DNA from 2 places in the Comamonas sp. CAH-2 genome. Region 1 is predicted to be linked to the other one. Evidence: riboswitches for the same ligand, from Rfam matches in the RefSeq annotation. Region 1 holds a riboswitch; the other holds the start of a gene.
What was found. Region 1 has a riboswitch for S-adenosylhomocysteine ahead of ahcY (adenosylhomocysteinase). Riboswitches for the same ligand answer to the same signal wherever they lie in the genome.
Positions count from the first base shown of each region.

Region 1 (10,716 bases):
CATCGCCACCAAGGCCGGCAAGGGCTGGCTGCACGCCACACTCACGGTCAAGGGCAGCAAGCTGCGCAGCGAGGTGAACGACTGGGGCAACACCACCGAGGCCAAGCGCCCCGGCCTGCCCGCCAGCGGCATGTTCCTGATCAACCCGCCGTTCACGCTGCGCGCGGCGCTGAAGGAAGCCCTGCCGCAGATGCAGCAACTGCTGGCCCAGGACAAGAACGCCACGCACACCCTGGAATACGGTGAGTAAACACGAACCAGGCGCGGCAAGGCCCCGGGGAGGTGCCCCCAGGCCGCGCCGCAGCAGGGCCACGGCCTGGCCAGGCACGCCGCACGGCAAGCGCAATAAGCGCGGCGAATCCTCTCGGACCGACTGCATGGCAGGTCCCAACGCTGCATAAAAAAGGAGCTGTCAGCGCTGTCTTTTCAAGGATTTCAGGACCCAAAGACCATGAAATCCAAGAATGACAAGCGCTGACAGCTCCTTTTTTTCACCCACGCCCGGGCGGCACGCTGGACGCGCCGGTGATCCCCCTCAGTTGTTGGCCGCCAGCAGCGCCTCGGGGCAGCTGTCCTGGCCGTCGTCCAGCTTGTAGATTTCCACGGTCTTCACACCCTTACCCAGCATGCCGAGCTCCTCGGCCGCGGCCTTGCTCAGGTCGATCACGCGGTTCTTGGCGAACGGGCCCCGGTCGTTCACGCGCACCACCACGGCCTGGCCGGTGCTCTTGCTGCGCACGCACAGCTGGGTGCCGAATTCGTAGGTGGGGTGGGCTGCGGTCAGCTCGTACTGGTTGAAGCGCTCGCCGTTGGCCGTCTTGCGGCCATGGAAGCCCGGGCCGTACCAGGAGGCAATGCCCTGCTGATCCACCTCGGGCAGCTCCAGGTCGTACAGGCTTTGCTGCACGGCCTTGGCGGGATCGCCCAGGCGATCGGGACGCAGCGCAGGCGGCGCCATGCGGGCCAGGGCTTCAGAGCCGGTGCGGCCGCTGGCGCGCGGTGCGGTGCTGGTGACGGAAGGGACACTGACCGAAGCCGCCTCGGTGGCCGGGGGCAGCGGTGCGCAGGCGCTGAGCAGCGAGGCCAGCAGCACGGAAGCCGCATGCCAGGCGCTGCGGCGCAGCGAAAACTTCAGATACACATTGGCGGTGGCAGCAGGCTGGCACGCAAGTGCGGACATGGTCTAACCCTTCTCACGGTGAGCGCTCAAAAAGCCGCACCACAGGGTCAGGGTCACGCACAAGCCGGTTTACAGGCCCAAACGGTCACACAGCTCCAAAGTGGCAGCGCTCTGGTTCATCGTATAAAAGTGCAAGCCGGGTGCGCCTTGGTCGCGCAGCTGCTCGCACAAGCGAGTGACCACGTCCAGACCGAAGGCCCGGATGGAGGTCACGTCGTCCCCGTAGGCCTGCAGGCGCAGGCGGATCCAGCGGGGAATCTCAGCGCCTGTCGCATCGGAAAAGCGCATGAGTTGGGAGGAATTGGTGATCGGCATGATACCCGGAACCACCGGAGCCGACACGCCAAGTGCTTGAATCCCCTCGACAAAACGAAAATAAGCGTCCGCATTGTAGAAATATTGGGTGATTCCGGAGTTGGCGCCGGCCTGGATTTTTGTAGCAAAAGCTTTCAGGTCCGCCTCGGGCGAGCGGGCCTGGGGGTGGGTCTCGGGGTAGGCCGCCACCTCGATGTGGAACCAGTCGCCGAACTCGCGGCGGATGAAGGCCACCAGGTCGCTGGCGTAGTGGAATTCACCGCCCAGGCCATAGCCGCTGGGCAGGTCGCCGCGCAGCGCCACGATGCGCCGCACCCCCATGTCCTGGAGCTGCTGCAGCTCCGCGCGCACCTTGTCGCTGGTCGCGCCGATGCAGGAAAAGTGCGAAGCCGCCTGCATGCCTTCGGCCTGGATGTCGCGCACCATGCTGAAGGTGCCGGCCTGCGTGGAGCCACCCGCGCCATAGGTTACCGAGCAGAACTCGGGCTTGCGCGCGTACAGGTCCTGGCGCACCTGCACATGCTTGGCCGCGCCTTCGGGCGTCTTGGTGGGAAAAAACTCGAAGCTGATGGGGAAGCTGCTGGGGTTTGCGTTTACCACGTTCATCTCTCCTCGCCTGCCCTCCCGGCAGGCTGTTGGCGGTCTGGGGTCACGGCCAGGGGCCTGCAGTCATGCGGCCCCCGGGTTCCACCGTCAGTATTTCTTGGTGTTCTTGCGCTTGGGCCGGGCCGGGCCGGGGACGTTGTAGCCGTCTTCCTCGTCGTCGATCACGTCGATGCGCTTGAGCTCGCGCAGCACCGTGCGCGACACGCGCTTGGCGGCCGGCGCGGCGGGCTGATCGGGCAGGGGCTCGCCCAGGTCCTTGATGGTCTGGCCTTGCACCGCATGGATGAAGAACTCACGGTTGCCGTCGCCACCTTCGATGGCGGATTCCATCCAGGCCTTGACCTCCAGACCCAGCTCGGTCAGGCAGGTGCGCACGCGCTCTTCCACTTCCTGGAAGTGGGCCGGCTCGCGCACGATGCCGCCCTTGCCGATCTGGCCAGGCTGCAGTTCGAACTGGGGCTTGACCAGCATCAGCAACTGGCCGTGCGGCTTGAGCAGGCGCACCACGGCGGGCAGCACCAGGGTCAGCGAAATGAAGGACACATCGCCGGTGACGAAGTCGAACAGGGGCGTGGTGTCCACCTCGGCGTATTCCGCCTTGCGGCGGCGCTCGGTCGGCACGGTGCCCTCTTCGCGCGCCTTGGCCTTGGCCGCGCGCTCGGCCTTGAAGGCCTCGATGTCGCTGTCCTTGGCGTCATTGCTGTCGTCGTAGTCCTCGTCGACCTGGCCGCCGTTGCGCATCCAGGCGTAGGGCGCCTTGGGCTGGGTGTCGTTGTCTTCTTCCTCTTCCCAGCGCTCGGAGATCACTTCTTCGCAGGCGTCTTGCAGCACCTCGGCGGTCATGGCGCGGGCGTTCATGCCCTCCACGCAGACCACGCGCACATCGGCGCGCAGGCGCTCGTGCAGCTGGCCGTGACCCACGTCCACGCCGATCACCTGGGCCGCACCGCGCTGCAGCAAGCAGTCGGTGAAGCCGCCGGTGCTCTGGCCCACGTCCAGGCAGCGCAGGCCGTCGACCTTCAGGCCGGTGGCCTCCAGCGCGCCTTCGAGCTTCAGGCCGCCGCGCGAGATGTACTTGGCCTCGGCGTTGTCGAGCAGCTTGAGCTCGACGCCCGCGGGAATGTCGTCACCGTTCTTGGCAACCTTCTTCCACGGGGCCAGTGGCGTCAGGCGCCATTCCACGCCCGAAGCGATCAGGCGCTGCGCTTGGGAGCGGGTGGTGGCGTAGCCGTGGTCCACCAAAAATACATCTGCGCGCATAGCGTCTTTCCTTTAATACTCAAACAGGCCCCGAGCGCACATCCAGTCTGCACATGCAGCTATCAAAAATGGATATGTACCCGGGGCAGAGCCACGGCCCCTGCCGCGGCTCCGGTCCGCCATGATCAGTAGCGGTAGGTGTCAGGCTTGTAAGGGCCTTGCTTGTTCACACCGATGTAGGCGGCTTGCTCATCGGTCAGCTCGGTCAGCATGGCGCCGACCTTCTTCAGGTGCAGGCGCGCGACCTTTTCGTCCAGGACCTTGGGCAGCACGTAGACCTTGCCGGTTTGGTACTCGGCCGGCTTGGTGAACAGCTCGATCTGGGCGATGGTCTGGTTGGCGAACGAGGACGACATCACGAAGCTGGGGTGGCCGGTGGCGCAGCCCAGGTTCACCAGGCGACCCTTGGCCAGCAGGGTGATCTTCTTGCCGTCGGGGAAGGTGATCTGGTCCACCTGGGGCTTCACTTCTTCCCACTGGTACTGCTCGATCGAAGCCACGTCGATTTCGTTGTCGAAGTGACCGATGTTGCAGACGATGGCCTGGTCCTTCATGGCCACCATGTGCTCGTGGCGGATGATGTCCTTGTTGCCAGTGGTGGTCACGAAGATGTCAGCCTTGTCGGCGGCGTACTCCATGGTCACGACCTTGTAGCCTTCCATGGCGGCCTGCAGGGCGTTGATGGGGTCGATCTCGGTCACCCACACTTGGGCCGACAGCGCGCGCAGGGCCTGGGCCGAGCCCTTGCCCACGTCACCGTAGCCGGCCACGCAGGCGACCTTGCCGGCGATCATCACGTCGGTGGCGCGCTTGATACCGTCCACCAGGGATTCGCGGCAGCCGTACAGGTTGTCGAACTTGGACTTGGTCACCGAGTCGTTGACGTTGATGGCGCGGAACAGCAGCGTGCCCTTGGCACTCATTTCGTTCAGGCGGTGCACGCCGGTGGTGGTCTCTTCGGTCACGCCGATGATCTGGGCCGACTTGCGGGTGTACCAGGTGGGGTCCACGGCCAGCTTGGCCTTGATGGCGGCAAACACGATGCGCTCTTCTTCCGAGCCGGGGTTGGCCAGCACGGACAGGTCCTTCTCGGCCTTCTGGCCCAGGTGCATCAGCATGGTGGCATCGCCACCATCGTCCAGGATCATGTTGGGGCCTTCGCCTTCGGTGCCGGCGGCGCCGAATTCGAAGATGCGGTGGGTGTAGTCCCAGTAGTCTTCCAGCGATTCACCCTTGATGGCGAACACGGGCGTGCCGGTGGCGGCGATCGCAGCGGCAGCGTGGTCTTGCGTCGAGAAGATGTTGCACGACGCCCAGCGCACATCGGCGCCCAGGGCCTTCAGCGTTTCGATCAGCACGGCCGTCTGGATGGTCATGTGCAGCGAGCCGGTGATGCGCGCGCCCTTCAGGGGCTGGGCTGCAGCGAACTCTTCGCGGATGGCCATCAGGCCGGGCATTTCGGTTTCGGCAATCCTGATTTCCTTGCGGCCCCAGTCGGCCAGGGAAATGTCGGCGATTGCGCGGTCTTGGGTATTGCTCATGGTTTCTCCGGTGCGGAAAACAACTTGAAAAAACCACGTTCTGGGGATTGGGGGCTGATGACAGAGGCCTCACCGCACAGAAAGCGTGGGTGAGCGTCGTTGCCTAGGAGCGAGGCCGCGTGACCACGGTCTGCTGCCCTTCCGAGCCTCACGGCACCGCCCATCGGGTGCACGCTGCAACGCTCCTCGGAAGGAAAAGAGGGCCAGATTGTAATCGAGCCCTGGCCGGCGTGCCAGGCTCAGGCCGCGGCAGGGGGAGCGATGCGCAGGGGAATCGTCACCGGCCCGTCGTTGACCAGGTGCACCTGCATGTCGGCGCCAAACTCGCCGGTCTGCACCACGGGGTGCAGGCGCCGGGCCTGCTGCACCACATGCTCGTACAGGCGCCGCCCCGCCTCGGGCCGTGCCGCCTGGGTGAAGCTGGGCCGGTTGCCGCCGCTGGCATCGGCCGCCAGCGTGAACTGGCTGACGATGAGCAGCCCGCCGCCCACGTCCTGCACGCTGCGGTTCATCTTGCCCTCGGCGTCGCTGAAGATGCGCAGCTTCAGAACCTTGACCAGCAGCTTGTCGGCCTCCTGCTCGGTGTCGCCCTGCTCGGCACACACCAGGGCCAACAGGCCCACGCCGATCCGCCCCACCACCTGACCGTCGATTTCGACATGCGCGGCGCGCACGCGTTGCAACACAGTGATCACACCAATCTCACAATTTCATAGCTGCCTGCGCTCGCCCTATCTGGCAATTCAGGCCAAAACACCCCAGAAGCCAATCCCTGGGCGCGCAGACAGCTGCGGTTTTCAATGGCACCGCCGTTGGTCCGGGAGACCCGGCACAAACTGTTCCAACGGCAGCGATCGGCGGCGCGCCTTGCCGTAACGCAAAACGCAGTCACCGGGCTTTGGGTATACCCACGGCTCTTCTTGCATGGATGGTGATTGTCCATGCAAGCCGGGCCTTGCGCCCGCTCGCCACCACCGCCCTTCTCAAGCCCATCTGTCTCATGAGCAACGTGCCCCCACGTGCCCCCCTCGTTCCGCCGCACGACCTGCTGCACGCCGTGGCCGTGGCCACCGGCACGCCCATGGCCTACCTGCAATGGCCGGGCGGACGGTGCATCTGGGCCACCGCCACCTACGCCCGGCTGCTGGAGATGCCCAGCCAGGAGCTGCTGGACAAGGCGCCGCAAAGCTATCTGTCCCCCTGCACCTGGAACGAGTGGAAGTGCGAGCTGGAACGCCTGGCCGACAGCCCGCAGCCCGGCACCAGCCTGCAGACCCCGCTGCGCTTTGCCCGCCAGCAGGCCGTCCCCACCCAACTGGTGGCCGACGTGCAACACGGCGCGGTGCGCGCCATCGTGGTGATTCCGCTGCAGGACCTGTCGCACACCGACGCCCTGCAGATGGTGCAGGACAGCGACACGCGGCTGCAGCGCTACGCCCGCGCCACGCGGGAGGCCATCATCTTCTTCCGCCAGGGCCGGGTGTTCGACGCCAACCCGGCCGCCATCGCCCTGACCGGCTACCCGCTGCACCAGCTGCTGGACCGCCCGGTGGTGCACCTGCTGCCCCACGTGCTGCGCGCCGAGGCCCAAAGCCTGATCGACCAAGGCACGGAGCACGCCCACGAAACCCGCCTGCTGCACCACGGCGGCCAGGAACTGGACGTGGAAATCGCCGTTCACCTGCTGCCCGAGGATGGGGACACCTACGGCATGCTGGTGCTCAACGACATCACCGAGCGCAAGCGCGCCGAGGCCGAGGTCTACTTCCTGGCCAACCACGACCCGCTGACCCGCCTGCCCAACCGCCAGGGGCTGATGCAGCAGTTGCGCCAGGTGCTGCTGCAGGCCGAGCGTACGCAGCAGCACATTGCCGTGCTGTACGTGGACCTGGACCGCTTCAAGGACGTCAACGACTCGCTGGGTCACGACGCCGGGGACAAGCTGCTGATCGATGCCGCACGCCGCATGCGCAGCAAGGTCCACCCCGACGACTTGGTCGCCCGGCTGGGCGCCGACGAGTACGTGCTGGTGCTGGCCTCGCCGCTGACTGCCTGCCAGCCCGACTGCATCCTGCGTGAACTGCGCTTCGCGCTGAACAAGCCCTATGTGCTGCCCAAGGAGGCGGTGAACCTGCCGGCCTCGATCGGCGTCAGCATCTACCCCGAGGACGGCAGCACGGCCGAGGAGCTGATGCTCAACGCCAGCGCCGCCATGGAGGCCGCCAAAAGCCTGGGCCAGGGCCACCTGCAGTACTACAGCGCCCACCTGCAGGTGCGCCCCAGCCGCCTGCTGGTGCAGGACCGCCTGCTGCGCGAGGCCGTGGCCAATGACCAGGGGCTGGTGCTGCACTTCCAGCCACTGTGGAACCTGGCCACCAACCGACTGGAGGGCTTCGAGGCCCTGGTGCGCTGGCAGCACCCGCAGCGCGGCCTGCTGCCGCCGGCCGAGTTCATCGGCTTTGCCGAGGCGCGGGGCCTGATCTCCCTGGTCGACCGCTGGGTGATGCGCGCCGCCTGCAAGCAGCTGCGCGCCTGGCGCGATGCCGGCCTGCCGCCCGTGGTGGTGGCGGTGAACATGTCCGCCACCGAATTCAACCAGCGCACCCTGGTCGAGGAGGTGCAACTGGTGCTGGCCGACACCGGCATCGACCCGCAATGGCTGGAGATCGAGCTGACCGAAACCACACTGATGAAGCAGTCCGAGCATGTGCTGCACACGCTGCAGGCGCTGCGGCAACTGGGCGTGCGCCTGTCGATCGACGACTTTGGCACCGGCTACTCCTCGCTGGCTTACCTCAAGCGCTATCCGCTGGACAAGATCAAGATCGACCGCTCCTTCGTCAAGGACACGCCCCAGGATGCCGACGACGTCAGCCTGATCCAGGCCATCATCCAGATGGGGCGCAGCCTGAACCTGCGCACGGTGGCGGAAGGGGTGGAAACCAAGGCGCAGTGGGACATGCTGCAGGCCATGCACTGCGACCTGATCCAGGGCTATTACCTGGCCCGCCCGATGGCGGCCGAGGAGGCGCTGCGCTGGCAGCAGCACCGCTGTCAAATGAGTGCGCCACAATGAGGCATGGCACACACCCCTGTTTCATATTTCACCCTGGCGTCCGAGCCCACCGTCTTTGCCCGCGCCCAGGATGCGCTGGCACAGCTGCAGCGGCTCTACCAGCAACAGATCGACCATTTGCGCAAGGCCATGCAGGCCTATGTGGAAGGCCAGGATTTCCCGCAGCCCGTGCGGGCCTGGTACCCGCTGCTGCGCATCCAGGCCCACAGCGTGCGCCGGCCGGAATCGGGCCTGGCCTTCGGCTTCCTGGACCATCCCGGGGTCTATGAGACCACCATCACCCGGCCCGACCTGTTCGGCCACTACCTGCTGACGCAGCTGAGCCTGCTGGAGCGCAACCACGGCGTGCAGTTCGAGGTCAGCCTCAGCACCCAGCCCATCCCCATCCACTTCTCGTTCGCGGACAACGACCACGTCGAAGGCAGCCTGAGCGCGCAACGGCGCCAGTACATGCGCGAAGTGTTCGACCTGCCGGACCTGGCCGCCATGGACGACGGCATCGCCAACGGCACCTGGCAGCCGCGCCCCGGCGGGGCGTTGCCGCTGTCGCTGTTCACCGCCCCGCGCATCGACTACTCGCTGCACCGCCTGCGGCACTACACGGGCACGGCACCCGAGTGGTTCCAGAACTTCGTGCTGTTCACCAACTACCAGTTCTACATCGACGAATTCATCCGCCTGGGCCATGCCGAGATGGCCAGGCCGGACAGCGAGTACATCGCCTTCATCGAGCCCGGCAACGTGGTCACCCGCCGCGCCGGCCTGCCCGCCGAGGACGTGGACAGGCTGGGCGCCCCCCCGCCCCGGCTGCCGCAGATGCCGGCCTACCACCTGGTGCGCGCCGACCGCAGCGGCATCACCATGGTCAACATCGGCGTCGGTCCGGCCAATGCCAAGACCATCACCGACCACATCGCCGTGCTGCGCCCGCACGCCTGGATGATGCTGGGCCACTGCGCGGGCCTGCGCAACAGCCAGCGCCTGGGCGACTACGTGCTGGCCCACGCCTACGTGCGCGAGGACCACGTGCTGGACGAGGAGCTGCCGCTGTGGGTGCCGATCCCGGCGCTGGCCGAGATCCAGCAGGCGCTGCAACAGGCGGTGGCTGACGTGGCCCAGGTATCGGACGACGACCTCAAGCGCATCATGCGCACCGGCACCGTGGCCAGCACCGACAACCGCAACTGGGAGCTGCTGCCCGACAACCTGCCGCAGCGCCGCTTCAGCCAGAGCCGCGCCGTGGCGCTGGACATGGAGTCGGCCACAATTGCGGCCAACGGCTTCCGTTTCCGCGTGCCCTACGGCACACTGCTGTGCGTCAGCGACAAACCGCTGCACGGCGAGATCAAGCTGCCGGGCATGGCCAACCACTTCTACCGCGAGCGCGTGGACCAGCACCTGCGCATCGGCATGCGTGCCGTGGAACTGCTGCGCGACGGTGGAACGCAACGCCTGCACAGCCGCAAGCTGCGCAGCTTTGCCGAAGTCGCCTTCCAGTAAAAACACAGCGCCCCACACCCATGCCCCAGCTGGACTTCGCTTCGATGGCCATCCTGATCGCCATCAACCTGGCTGCCATCGGCCTGGCCCTGCCCTGGGCCATGGGCTCCCCGGTCAGCCCGGCAGCACGGCACGTACAGCGCTACTTTCTCCTGCAAGCCCTGGGCTGGTCCTTGATCCTGGTCGCCAGCCGCATCCGCGGCACCTTCTGGGACCCGGTACTCAGCCTGTCCGCCACCTGCGCAGCAGCCGCCGCCCAATGGCAGATGGCCCAGGCCCTGCAATGCTGGCTGGGACCACGGCCCCTGCGTTGGCTGGTCATCGGACTGGCCATCCTGGGGCCGCTGGGTTTTGCCTGGTGGCTGCACGACATCCCGACACGGCTGGCGTGGTACAGCCTCTACCATGGCACCAGCGTCGCCTGCCTGGGCTGGATGTGCCTGCACCCCCTGCGTCCGGTGGCCCGCGGCTGGCGCTATCTGATGGCCGCCTGCGCCACCACGATGAGCCTGGGGCTGCTGGCACGCGCCTACCTGGCGTACTACACCCCCTGGCTGCGGGAATTCGCCCACGACTCCGCCGCCAACTACCTGTTCGCCATCCTGGCCCAGCTGTGCAGCAGCCTGGCGCTGGTCAGCATGCTGGTGGCCTGGCGCGACGAGACCAACCAGAAATTGCGTGACATGGCCTTGACCGACCAGTTGACTGGCCTGGCCAACCGCCATGCGCTGCTGCAAACCGCACCGCGCATGCAGTCCCTGGCACAGCGCCAGCATCTGCCGCTGGCGGTGGTGTTGCTGGATCTGGACCACTTCAAGAACGTGAACGACCAGTATGGTCATACCACTGGCGACCACGCCTTGCAGCTGGTCGCCAAGGTTTTGCACGCCGAGATGCGCCCCAACGAGATGGCATCGCGCTGGGGCGGCGAAGAGTTCTGCTTGTTGCTGCATGCCGATGCGGATGGCGTGCAAAGCTTCTACCAACGCTTCAGCGCCGCGCTGCTGCAACGCGCGCAGCAGGAACTGGGCTTTGCCCTGCACATCAGTGCGGGCTGTGCCCTGCAGACCGACAGCGATCAAAATTTGGATCAGTTGCTGCAACGGGCCGACACCGCCTTGTACCAGGCCAAAAGCCAGGGCCGCCGGCGCCTGGTGTTCGGCACGGTGGTGGAGCGGCCGCAACCGCCCACGGCCCTCAGTCCGGCGCAGACGCCCGCCTGAAGCCGCGACGGAGCG
Region 1 is NZ_VSWF01000016.1:16,073-26,788, reverse strand. Features, by position in the region: gene FYM52_RS10665 (23S rRNA (adenine(2030)-N(6))-methyltransferase RlmJ) at 1-250, shown strand, start outside; gene FYM52_RS10660 (septal ring lytic transglycosylase RlpA family protein) at 536-1,180, opposite strand; gene metF (methylenetetrahydrofolate reductase [NAD(P)H]) at 1,250-2,101, opposite strand; gene FYM52_RS10650 (TlyA family RNA methyltransferase) at 2,189-3,361, opposite strand; gene ahcY (adenosylhomocysteinase) at 3,487-4,902, opposite strand; S-adenosyl-L-homocysteine riboswitch at 4,987-5,096, opposite strand; gene dtd (D-aminoacyl-tRNA deacylase) at 5,142-5,597, opposite strand; gene FYM52_RS10635 (bifunctional diguanylate cyclase/phosphodiesterase) at 5,903-7,978, shown strand; gene FYM52_RS10630 (AMP nucleosidase) at 7,982-9,478, shown strand; gene FYM52_RS10625 (GGDEF domain-containing protein) at 9,499-10,701, shown strand.

Region 2 (10,716 bases), on a different contig from region 1:
AGGGTCTGCAGCCAGTTGCGGGTGTGGGGTGTGGTCATGGAAAGGTCGCTCGGCAATCCGCCCGGGCGCACCGCGCCGGGCCTCACGGCGAGTGTACGGTGCAGCCCGGCTGTGCCGGCGGCCCGGGCGGCCATCGCCCCTGCCCCCGGCGTGGCAAACCCCGCCCCTTGGCGGACTGTTGCCCAGATGGCCCGCCATCCTGTTAAGCTGGCGCCCGTTGTTTTCTGCCGATGGAGCGATGGCAGACAATGGTTGCCCGGCGGCATCGCTCCGCTCTTTTGAACAGGCCCCACACCGCAAGCCAGCAGTCCGCGCACGTGGGCTGGGCTTGGAAAGTCCCGTATGACTGACATTCACATGCCGCTGCGCGTGGATGGGCCTGCCCTGGTGCAGCGCCGCTGACCCCCTGGCCCCGCCACTGCCTGCGTCTATGCCTGCGTCCAACGCACCCCTTTTCCCCGTGTGCTGGCACACCACCGCCGGTGGTACCCTGCACCGCGCCTGCTGGTCCTGGCAGCGCGGTCCACGGCCAGCAGACACCCCCCGTTTCAGACCCTGAAGGCTTGCTTATGCGCGTCCTCAACCCCTCTGTCCCGCACATCGAGAAAGTGCACAACTGCCAGCAGGCGTATGTCCTGCGCACCCGCCACTGGACGGGCAACAACCTGTGGAGCCCGCACCCGGTGCTGGAGGCCCAGCTGCTCGACATGGAGCCGCCCCTGTGGCCCCAGCTCGAAGAGCTGCTGCACGCCCTGCTGCAGGCCGTGGCCCTGCCGGACCGCGTGTGCGAAGGCCATCCCCAGTCCAATGGCCGCGGCACCATCGTGCTGGAGGCCAGCGAGGCCGCCCTGGGCCGCTGCGTGCTGCAGCAGGCCCTGGAACTGCTGGCCCTGTCCGCCACGCAGCGCGCGGTCGAATGGGCTGCCGCCCTGGCCCGCATCCGCTTCGTGATCGACGAGGAATGCCTGGGCCCCAGCACCGCCTGCATCGCCAACGCCGCCCTGCAGCGCTACCTGCCCGCCTACCGCCTGTTCCCCAAGGGCAACCTGGTGCAGCTGGGCATGGGGGCGGCACAACAGCGCATCTGGACGGCCGAGAGCGACCAGACCGGGGCCATCGCCCAGGACATCGCCTCGGACAAGGCCCTGACCAAGCGCCTGCTGGCGAATGCCGGCATTCCCACGCCCCAGGGCGACCTGGCCGCATCGCCGGCCCAGGCCTGGCAGATCGCCCAGCGCCTGGGCGTGCCGGTGGTGGTCAAGCCGCTGGACGGCAACCGCGCGCGCGGCGTCAGCCTGGACCTGGTGGACCAGGCCTCGATCGAAGCCGCCTGGCAGCTGGCCAAGCGCGAAGGCACCCAGGTGCTGGTGGAGCGCTGCATCCGTGGCCATGAGCACCGCGTGCTGGTGGTCGGCCACCAGGTGGTGGCGGCCACGCGCGGCGAGACCCTGGGCGTGGTCGGCGACGGCCAGTCCACCGTGGCCGAGCTGGTGGAAGCCCAGATCAACCAGCACCCACGCTGCCTGGTGGACATGACGCTGGAGCGCATCGAGCTGTCGCAGAACGCCAAGATCCTGGTCGAGCTGCAGCGCCAGCAGCTGCAGCCGGAATCCGTGCCCGCCGCCGGCCAGGAAGTGCTGCTGCTGCGCACCGGCAACCTGACCGTGGACTGCACCGACGAAGTCCACCCCGACGTGGCCCACCACGCCATCATGGCGGCGCGCACCATCGGCCTGGACATTGCCGGCATCGACATGGTGCTGCAGGACATCCGCCAGCCCATGCTGGAGCAAGGCGGCGCCATCGTCGAAGTCAACGCCGGCCCCAGCCTGCTGATGCACCTGTACCCCGTGCACGGCCAGCCGCGCGCCGTGGGCGAGGCCATCTGCACCCACCTGTTCCCGCACCCGGCCGACGGCCGCATTCCCGTGACCGGCATCCTGGCCGAAGCCGACACCGGCCTGCGCATCGCGCAGACCCTGGCCGTCTGGCAGCAGGCCCAGGGCCACACCACGGGCGTGGCCAGCGGCGATGCCATGTACCTGCAGGCCCAGCGCATGCTGCCGCCCGCCAGCCCAGCCCCCTCGGCCGGCCAGCGCGTGCTGATGCACTGCGCCGTCACGGCCGCGGTGATTGCCCAGGACCTGGACACCGCCGTGCAGGACGGCTGGGCCTACGCGCAGTGCGACCTGGCCATCATCCAGCCCGAATCCGGCACCGACGCCGCCGTGCAGCGCCGCGTGCTGGCGGCCCAGCTGCGCAGCGTGCGCCCCGGCGGCACGGCCGTGCTGACCCCGGGCGACGCCACGCTGGAAGACCTGGCGCCGACCTGCCCCGGCCGTGTGGTCTGGGTGCACCCGGATGAACAGCACCCGGTGCTGCAGTCGCACCGCCGCCAGCAGGGCAGCGTGGCCTTCCTCCGCGACGGCCAGGTGGTCTGCGCCGACGGCGCCACCGAAACCCGGCTGCCCCTCCCGCCCCAGCAGGCCCAATGGGATCTGTACGCCTGGCTGGGCGTGGCCGCCGCCGGCTGGGCCCAGCAATGGCCGCTGCCGGTGCTGGACGTGATCGCCCAGCAAAGCGGTGTGGACCCGCGCTGAGCGCCTGCACAGAGCTTTTCAGCTTTCATTGCTGACTGCGTAGACGGGACGTGCCTGAAAGATGGTTTTCACCCCTCAGGCACGCGCGGACTGCAAAAGCCTTTTCAACCCTGGCCCGCGAAGCGCGCCATGTCGATCACGAACCGGTACTTCACATCGCTGCGCAGCATGCGCTCGTAGGCGACGTTGATGTCCTCCAGCGCGATCACCTCGGTATCGGCGGTGATGCCGTGCTGGCCACAGAAATCCAGCATCTCCTGCGTCTCCGCGATCCCGCCGATCAGCGAGCCCGCCAGCGCCTTGCGCCCGACCACCAGGGCGCTGGTGTTCAGCGGCGGCTCCTGGCTGCCCAGAAAGCCCACCAGCACCAGCGTGCCGCCCGTGGCCAGGGTGGGCGTGTAGGGATTGAGGTCGTGGGCATACGGCACGGTGTCGAGGATCAGCTCGAACTGGCCGCGCACCGCCTTCATCTGCGCCTTGTCGGTGCTGATGACCACCCGGTCCGCGCCCAGGCGCCGGGCGTCGGCCTCCTTGCCGGGGGAACGGCTGAACAGCGTGACCTCGGCCCCCAGGGCCTTGGCCAGCTTCAGGGCCATGTGCCCCAACCCGCCCAGGCCGACCACAGCCACCTGGCTGCCCGGACCCACTTTCCAGTGGCGCAGGGGCGACCAGGTGGTGATGCCGGCACACAGCAGCGGCGCCGCACCGGCCAGGTCCAGCCCGCCGGGCACCTTCAGCACGAATTCCTGGCGCACCACGATCTGTTCCGCATAGCCGCCCTGGGTGGGGCTGCCATCCACGCGGTCGACGCTGTTGTAGGTGTAGGTGGCACCGCGCTCGCAGTACTGCTCCCAGCCCTTGGCGCAGGCGCGGCACGCCTGGCAGCTGTCCACCATGCAGCCCACACCGACCATGTCACCGGGCTGGACACGCTGTACCGCACTGCCCACGGCGCGCACGCGGCCGATGATCTCGTGCCCCGGCACCGTGGGATAGACCGTGCCCCCCCAGTCGTTGCGCGCCGTGTGCAGGTCCGAGTGGCACACGCCGCTGTAGAGGATGTCGATCACCACGTCCTCGGGACGCGGGTCGCGCCGCACAAAGTGAAACAGCCCCAGCGGGCTGGTGGGCGACTGTGCGGCATAGCCGCGGGTGGGTTGGCTCATGGAATGCTCCTGTGCAGGGGTAAGAAATGGCCTACATGCTTTCACTGGCCGGGGCGATAGGCAGCACGGCCATTGTCCCTAGCATGGCCACAACCACCATTAAAAAACGCTATCGTTCCTGCCCATGACGCACCACCCCACCGCCCGCCGGGCCCTTCTGCTGTCGCTGGCCACGGCGGCCCTGCTGGCCGGCTGCCAGAGCCCGCCCCCCACCGAAAACGTGCCGCCGCCGCGCATCGACCTGCTGGGCCGCGGCCCGCTGGGGGACGTGCCGCAGACCATGCTGGACTGGGCCGGCACCTACCAGGCCATCCTGCCCTGCAACGGCTGCCCCGGCATTGCCATGAGCGTGCAGCTGCGCGCCGACCAGACCGCCGTGGTGCGCGAACGCCGCCTGGGCGGCGATGCCGAGCCCACACCGGCCCAGACCTACCAGGGCCCCTTCCGCTTCGACCCGCCCGCCGGCAGCATGGTCACGCTGGGCCAGGAGGCCGAGCCCCCGGCCTACCGCTTCTTTGTGGCCGAAGGCTGGATCGAACTGCGCGACCGCCACACCGGCGCCGCCCTGACCAGCACCCCCGCCTACCGCCTGCGCAAGACCAGCCTGTCGCAGTAAGGCACGCCGCCCCGCCCCCTGGGACCGCCCTGGCGGCACCGCATCGGCCCATGGTGTCGCCCCCGCCGGACACGCGGGGGACACGCAGGCCGGCGTGTCGGCACCACACATTCACTTGCATGCAGTAACAATTGTTAAACTTTGGCACTTCGAGGCCTGCCCCGCGCAGCTGCCATCGGGCTGAAAACGGTTTCAGTCGTGCTGCCAAGAGAAATTGTTCATGCGTTTGCCACATTGGGCGGCACTGGCCGCTGCGTTCGTTCTGTCCGGGTGCTTTGACGAGCACGCCCTGCCTGAGACCCTGATGTTTCCACCCGGGATCGATATCGAATACCTCGGCAAGCCCGCCAAGCTCTACGGCACCTCACAGTGCGCCCAGGGCCAGCTGACCGGCAACTCCTGCCTGATCTTCCCCCCGCACGAACCGCGCGCCACCGGCGTCATCCTGTCGGGCCAGCAAGTGCGCGAAGTCGCCCTGACCGCCATCCGCGACCCGCAGGACCCCGTGCGCTTCATCGTCCAGGACGCCCAGGGCCGCCGCCTGCTCAGCACCACCGGCCGGCACGACGAACACGCCAACATCCAGCTGGCACCGTACTGAGCCGGCCTGCGGGTGGGCGCCTGCAAGTTGCAAGCCTTTTTGGCCTGTAGCGCTTGCACAGCAAGCGCAAGCAGCTCTCTTTTTCAGTCCACCGCAGCGCCTGCGACCTGCACCACCGCGACACCGCCCATGCGGTAAGTCGTTGCTCGCCTGGCGCGCACAACGCACAGTGCGACGCATGTCGTTGAGGTATTTGGAATTTTCTGCACAGCAAGATCAACATCTCCACGAGACAAAAACGCTTGGCGGCAGACAGGCACAAACCTAACGTCTTGCAAACCGAGTGCCATACACCCGGGTTGACGTGATGCTGTAGCCACCACAAACGGTATGGAGTGCGGCTTGTTGTCCGGTGCCAAAGCGGCAAGGCAACTCGGCTATATTGCGCGCCGGAGGAGATACATCTTGAAATATTTAGCACTCACAGCCGCCCTGTGGCTGACGGGCTGCGCATCGGTTGTCAACGACTCGACGCACCCCGTAAGAATTGAAACCAAAACAGTGGACGGCAAACTGGTCACTGGCGCCGACTGCAAGCTGACGAACGACTACGGTAGCTTTAGCACCAAATCAGGAGAAACCGTGCAGATTCGAAGATCCAGCAAGGATCTTGATATTGTTTGCAAAACAGCTGAACAGAACGACGCCACAGGCCGCGCCATCTCCAGAGCCAACGGGGGCATGTTCGGCAACATCATCCTGGGTGGCGGGATTGGCGCCATCATCGATCACAACAAAGGCACTGCATACACCTATCCCACTTGGATTCAACTCATTTTCGGCAAGAGTTTGGTGTTTGACCGTAGTGCAGAAAAAGAGGGGCAACCAACGGTTGCTGCAGAGCAAGGCACATAACAACAAAAAAAGGCCGCTGACGCGGCCTTTTTTACCTCTGGGCGATGTCACCCCAAATTCGGCGCCAGGAAACGGCGCAATGCGTCGATGTCCATGCCACGGCGCTCGGCCATGTCGGCCAGCTGGTCTTCACCGATCTGGCCCACGTTGAAATAGCTGGCCTCGGGGTTGCCGATGTAGAAGCCGCTGACGCTGGAGGCGGGGTTCATCGCCAGGCTTTCGGTCAGCGTCATGCCGATCTCTTCGGCCTGCAGCACCTTGAACAGGTCGATCTTGGCTGTGTGGTCCGGGCAGGCAGGGTAGCCGGGCGCGGGGCGGATGCCCTGGTACTGCTCCTTGATCAGCTGCTCGTTGCTCAGCTGCTCGTCGGCGGCATAGCCCCACAGGTCCTTGCGCACGCGCTCGTGCAGGCATTCGGCAAAGGCCTCGGCCAGGCGGTCGGCCAGGGCCTTGAACATGATGCCGCTGTAGTCGTCCAGCGCGGCTTCAAATTCCTTGTCCTTCTTCTCGGCGCCAATGCCGGCCGTGACAGCGAACAGGCCGGCGTAATCGGCAATACCCGAATCCTTGGTGGCCACGAAGTCGCTCAGGCAGCGGCTGGGGCGCAGCACGCCGTCCACGGCCTGTTTTTCGGTCTGCTGGCGCAGGCCATACCAGGTGGTCAGCACCTGGCTGCGTGACTCGTCGGTGTAGAACACGATGTCGTCGCCCACGCGGTTGGCGGGGAACAGGCCCATCACGCCGTTGGCCTGCAGCCAGCGGCCTTCGATGATCTTCTTGAGCATGGCCTGGGCATCGGCCAGCACCTTGCGCGCCTGCTCGCCGACGATCTCGTCCTGCAGGATGGCGGGGTAAGGGCCGGCCAGGTCCCAGGTCTGGAAGAACGGGCCCCAGTCGATGTACCTGGCGATCTCGGCCAGGTCGAAGTTCTTGAACACGCGGCGGCCCAGCACGCGTGGCACCACGGGGGTGTGGGCCACCACGGCGGCATTGGCGCGCGCCTGGTCCAGGGGCCACAGCGGGGTCTTCTTCTTGTTGGCGTGCTGGCTGCGCACCTTGTCGTAGTCGGCGCCCAGCTCGTCCAGATAGGCCTGCTTGCCCTCGCCCAGCAGGCTTTGCGCCACGCTGACCGAGCGCGAGGCATCGGGCACATAGACCACCGGCCCTTCGTAGTTGGGCGCAATCTTCACGGCGGTGTGCACGCGCGAGCAGGTGGCGCCGCCGATCAGCAGCGGGATCTTCTTGATGCGGAAGTAGTCGTCCTTGTGCATCTCGCCGGCCACGTACTGCATCTCTTCCAGGCTGGGGGTGATCAGGCCGGACAGGCCGATGATGTCCGCCCCCTCAGCCTTGGCGCGCGCCAGGATCTCGTGGCAGGGCACCATCACACCCATGTTGATGACCTCGAAGTTGTTGCACTGCAGGACCACGGTGACGATGTTCTTGCCGATGTCGTGCACGTCGCCCTTGACGGTGGCGATGACGATCTTGCCCTTGCTGGTCACGTCCAGGCCGGCGGCTTCCTGCTGGCGCTTTTCTTCCTCGATGTAGGGCACCAGGTGGGCCACGGCCTGCTTCATCACGCGCGCGGACTTGACCACCTGGGGCAGGAACATCTTGCCGGCGCCGAACAGGTCGCCGACGATGTTCATGCCGTCCATCAGCGGGCCTTCGATCACGTGCAACGGACGGCCGCCCTTGGCCAGCACCTGCTGGTAGGCCTCTTCCGTGTCCTCGGTGATGAAGTCGGTGATGCCGTGCACCAGCGCGTGCGCCAGGCGCTCGCCCACGGTCTTGGGGGCCTCGGGCGTGCCGCGCCATTCCAGCTTCTTGCTGTCGTCCTTGGCGGCGCCCTTGGCGCTGTCGGCGATCTCCAGCAGGCGCTCGGCGGCATCAGGGCGGCGGTTCAGCACCACGTCCTCGACGCGCTCGCGCAGCGTGGGCTCCAGGTCGTCGTAGACGCCGATCATGCCGGCGTTGACGATGCCCATGTCCATGCCGGCGGCAATCGCGTGGTACAGGAACACGGTGTGGATGGCCTCGCGCACGGGGTCGTTGCCGCGGAAAGAGAACGAGACGTTGGACACGCCGCCGGACACCTTGGCACCGGGCAGGTGCTGCTTGATCCAGCGCACGGCCTCGATGAAATCGACGCCGTAGTTGTTGTGCTCTTCGATGCCGGTGGCGACGGCGAAGATGTTGGGGTCGAAGATGATGTCCTCGGGCGCAAAGCCGACTTCATCGACCAGGATGCGGTAGGCGCGCTCGCAGATCTCGATCTTGCGGGCAAAGGTGTCGGCCTGGCCCTTTTCGTCAAACGCCATCACCACGGCGGCCGCGCCGTAGCGCTTGACCAGCTTGGCGTGCTTCTTGAACTCGTCGACGCCTTCCTTCATGGAGATGGAGTTGACGATGCCCTTGCCCTGCAGGCAGCGCAGGCCGGCCTCGATCACCTCCCACTTGGAGCTGTCCACCATCACCGGCACCTTGGCGATGTCGGGCTCGGAGGCGATCAGGTTCAGAAAGCGCACCATGGCGGCCTTGCTGTCCAGCATGGCCTCGTCCATGTTCACGTCGATGATCTGGGCGCCGTTTTCCACCTGCTGGCGCGCCACGGCCAGGGCTTCCTCGTACTGCTCGTTCAGGATCAGGCGCGCAAAGGCCTTGGAGCCGGTGACGTTGGTGCGCTCGCCCACGTTGACGAACAGCGTGTCCTCGCCGATGAACACGGGCTCCAGGCCCGACAGGCGCATGGGAGGAATAGAAACGGGGGCAGCAACGGTCATCGCACTCACCTGTGTGAAAAAACTCAGTCAATCGTGGGAACAGGTGAACGCCGTTGCAGTGGCGGCTGCTGCACAACAGCCGCAGGCCCCAAGCCTGACAGCGCAGCCAATCACTGGCTCGCGCGCTGCTGCAGCGCTCCTTGGGGCGAAGCCCATGATTTTAGAGGGCTGCGGCGGATTGCGGCAGCCTGCATGCGCTATGCCCGGTGACGGCGGGGGCGCTGGCGGGCGATGGAAGGTGTTTTTGGCCACCAGCGCTTATGCAGTCAGCGCCGGCAGCTATCAAAAACGGAGATCAGGCCTGGGGCGCCAGCACCTGGGCCGAGGCCGGCAGGCCGAAGACACGGTCGAAACACCAGTTGAAGACGTAGGTGTAGATCAGGAAGAACACCAGCAGGCCGGCCTCCAGCACCGTGGCTTCCCACAGCGAGATGCCGAACCACCAGGCCATCAGCGGGATCAGGATCAGCGCCAGGCCGCCCTCGAAACCCACGGCATGCACCACGCGGCGCAGCACCGAACGGCCCCTGGTGGCCTGGCGGGCCTCCCAGCGCTCGAACAGCCAGTTGAAGCTGAGGTTCCACAGGATGGCCAGGGTCGAGGCCACCACGGCCATCGCGCCGGAGCTGCCCGCGCCCTGGCCGATGGCCATGAACAGCAGGCTGGAGGCCACGATGGCGATGAGCTCGTACAGACCGACAAACACGATGCGGCGCTTGGCGCCTTGCAGGCCCACGGCCTGGGAAGCAACTGACACGGTAGAAGACACGGAAGAAACAGACATGCGGCGCAGTGTATGTTCATAAAATTGACAGCAAAAGTTAGGTTATTTCAGTTTTATTGATAGGTCAGCCATGCCCTTCCCCCCCGAACAAGTGCCGCTGTTCCTGGCCGTGCTCGACACCGGCTCGTTCTCGGCCGCCGCGCGCCAGCTGGGGCGCGTGCCCTCCGCCGTCAGCATGGCCGTGGGCCAGCTGGAGGCCGAGCTGGGCCTGCAGCTGTTCGACCGCCGGGGCCGCGAGCCCACGCCCACGGCCGCCGCGCGCGCCCTGGAACCCCAGGCCCGGCTGCTGGCCCAGCAGCTGCAGCAGTTGAACCAGCAGGCCCTGGCCCTGCACCAGGGTCTGGAAGAGCGGCTGACGCTGGCGATTGCCCCGGAGCTGCTGACCACCCCCTGGGCCGACGCGCTGCGCCCGGTGACCGAGCGCTACCCGGCCCTGGCGCTGGAAGTGCTGGTCGCCCCGCAGGCCGATGCGCTGGAGCTGCTGCACGCCGGCCGGGCCCAGCTGGCCCTGGTGTTCGAGCGCAGCAGCCTGGACGGCCGCGAGGACTTCCAGGAGATGGGCCACGAGGTGCTGGTGGCCGTGATGGCCCCGCACTTCGCCCCGTGGCAGGCGCAGCAGGCCCTGCACGGCACCAGCGCGCGCCTGAGCGTGGACCACCTGCTGGGCCAGCGCCAGGTACTCGTCGCCAGCCGCGACCTGCAGCAGACCGACCCGCGCTTTGTCTTCTCGCGCCAGCTGTGCCGCACCGACAGCCACCAGGCGGCGCTGCAGCTCATCAGCGCCGGCCTGGGCTGGGGCTGGCTGCCCAAGGGCCTGGTGGAATCGCACATCGCGGCCCAGACGCTGCTGGAGATCCCCATGCAGAACCTGAGCAACGGCACGCGCCTGTTCGTCGACTGGGTGTGGTCCCAGCAGCGGCCGCTGGGCCTGGCGGCGCAGCACTTCGTGCAGGGGCTGCGCCAGCACGCGCCCTGGGGGGGCTCGCCCTGACCGCACGGCGCGGCACTGTCCTTGCTTGTGGGGGGCACCGGCTGACGGCCTCGGGTCCACCCTCTTGAGGGGGTGACCGCGGTGCGCCAGCATGCCTGTCTGCCCCGCCCCACACCAAGGAGTCCCCCGCATGATCGATCGCCGCCAGTTCCTCTCCGTCAGTGCCGCCGCCCTGGGTCTGCCCAGCAGCGTGCTGGCGCAAACCGCCTGGCCCACCCGCCCGGTGCGCGTGGTGATTCCCTACGCCGCCGGCGGCGTCACCGACAGCGTGGGCCGCAAGCTGGCCGAACACCTGGGCCAGCAACTGGGCCAGGCCC
Region 2 is NZ_VSWF01000015.1:897-11,612, reverse strand. Features, by position in the region: gene argE (acetylornithine deacetylase) at 1-38, opposite strand, end outside; gene FYM52_RS10245 (acetate--CoA ligase family protein) at 570-2,600, shown strand; gene FYM52_RS10240 (NAD(P)-dependent alcohol dehydrogenase) at 2,705-3,766, opposite strand; gene FYM52_RS10235 (copper resistance protein NlpE N-terminal domain-containing protein) at 3,891-4,382, shown strand; gene FYM52_RS18770 (hypothetical protein) at 4,603-4,983, shown strand; gene FYM52_RS10225 (hypothetical protein) at 5,389-5,838, shown strand; gene metH (methionine synthase) at 5,886-8,624, opposite strand; S-adenosyl-L-homocysteine riboswitch at 8,663-8,772, opposite strand; gene FYM52_RS10215 (PACE efflux transporter) at 8,920-9,408, opposite strand; gene FYM52_RS10210 (LysR family transcriptional regulator) at 9,479-10,399, shown strand; gene FYM52_RS10205 (tripartite tricarboxylate transporter substrate binding protein) at 10,530-10,716, shown strand, end outside.
Region 2: another riboswitch for S-adenosylhomocysteine. It lies ahead of metH (methionine synthase); the one in region 1 lies ahead of ahcY (adenosylhomocysteinase).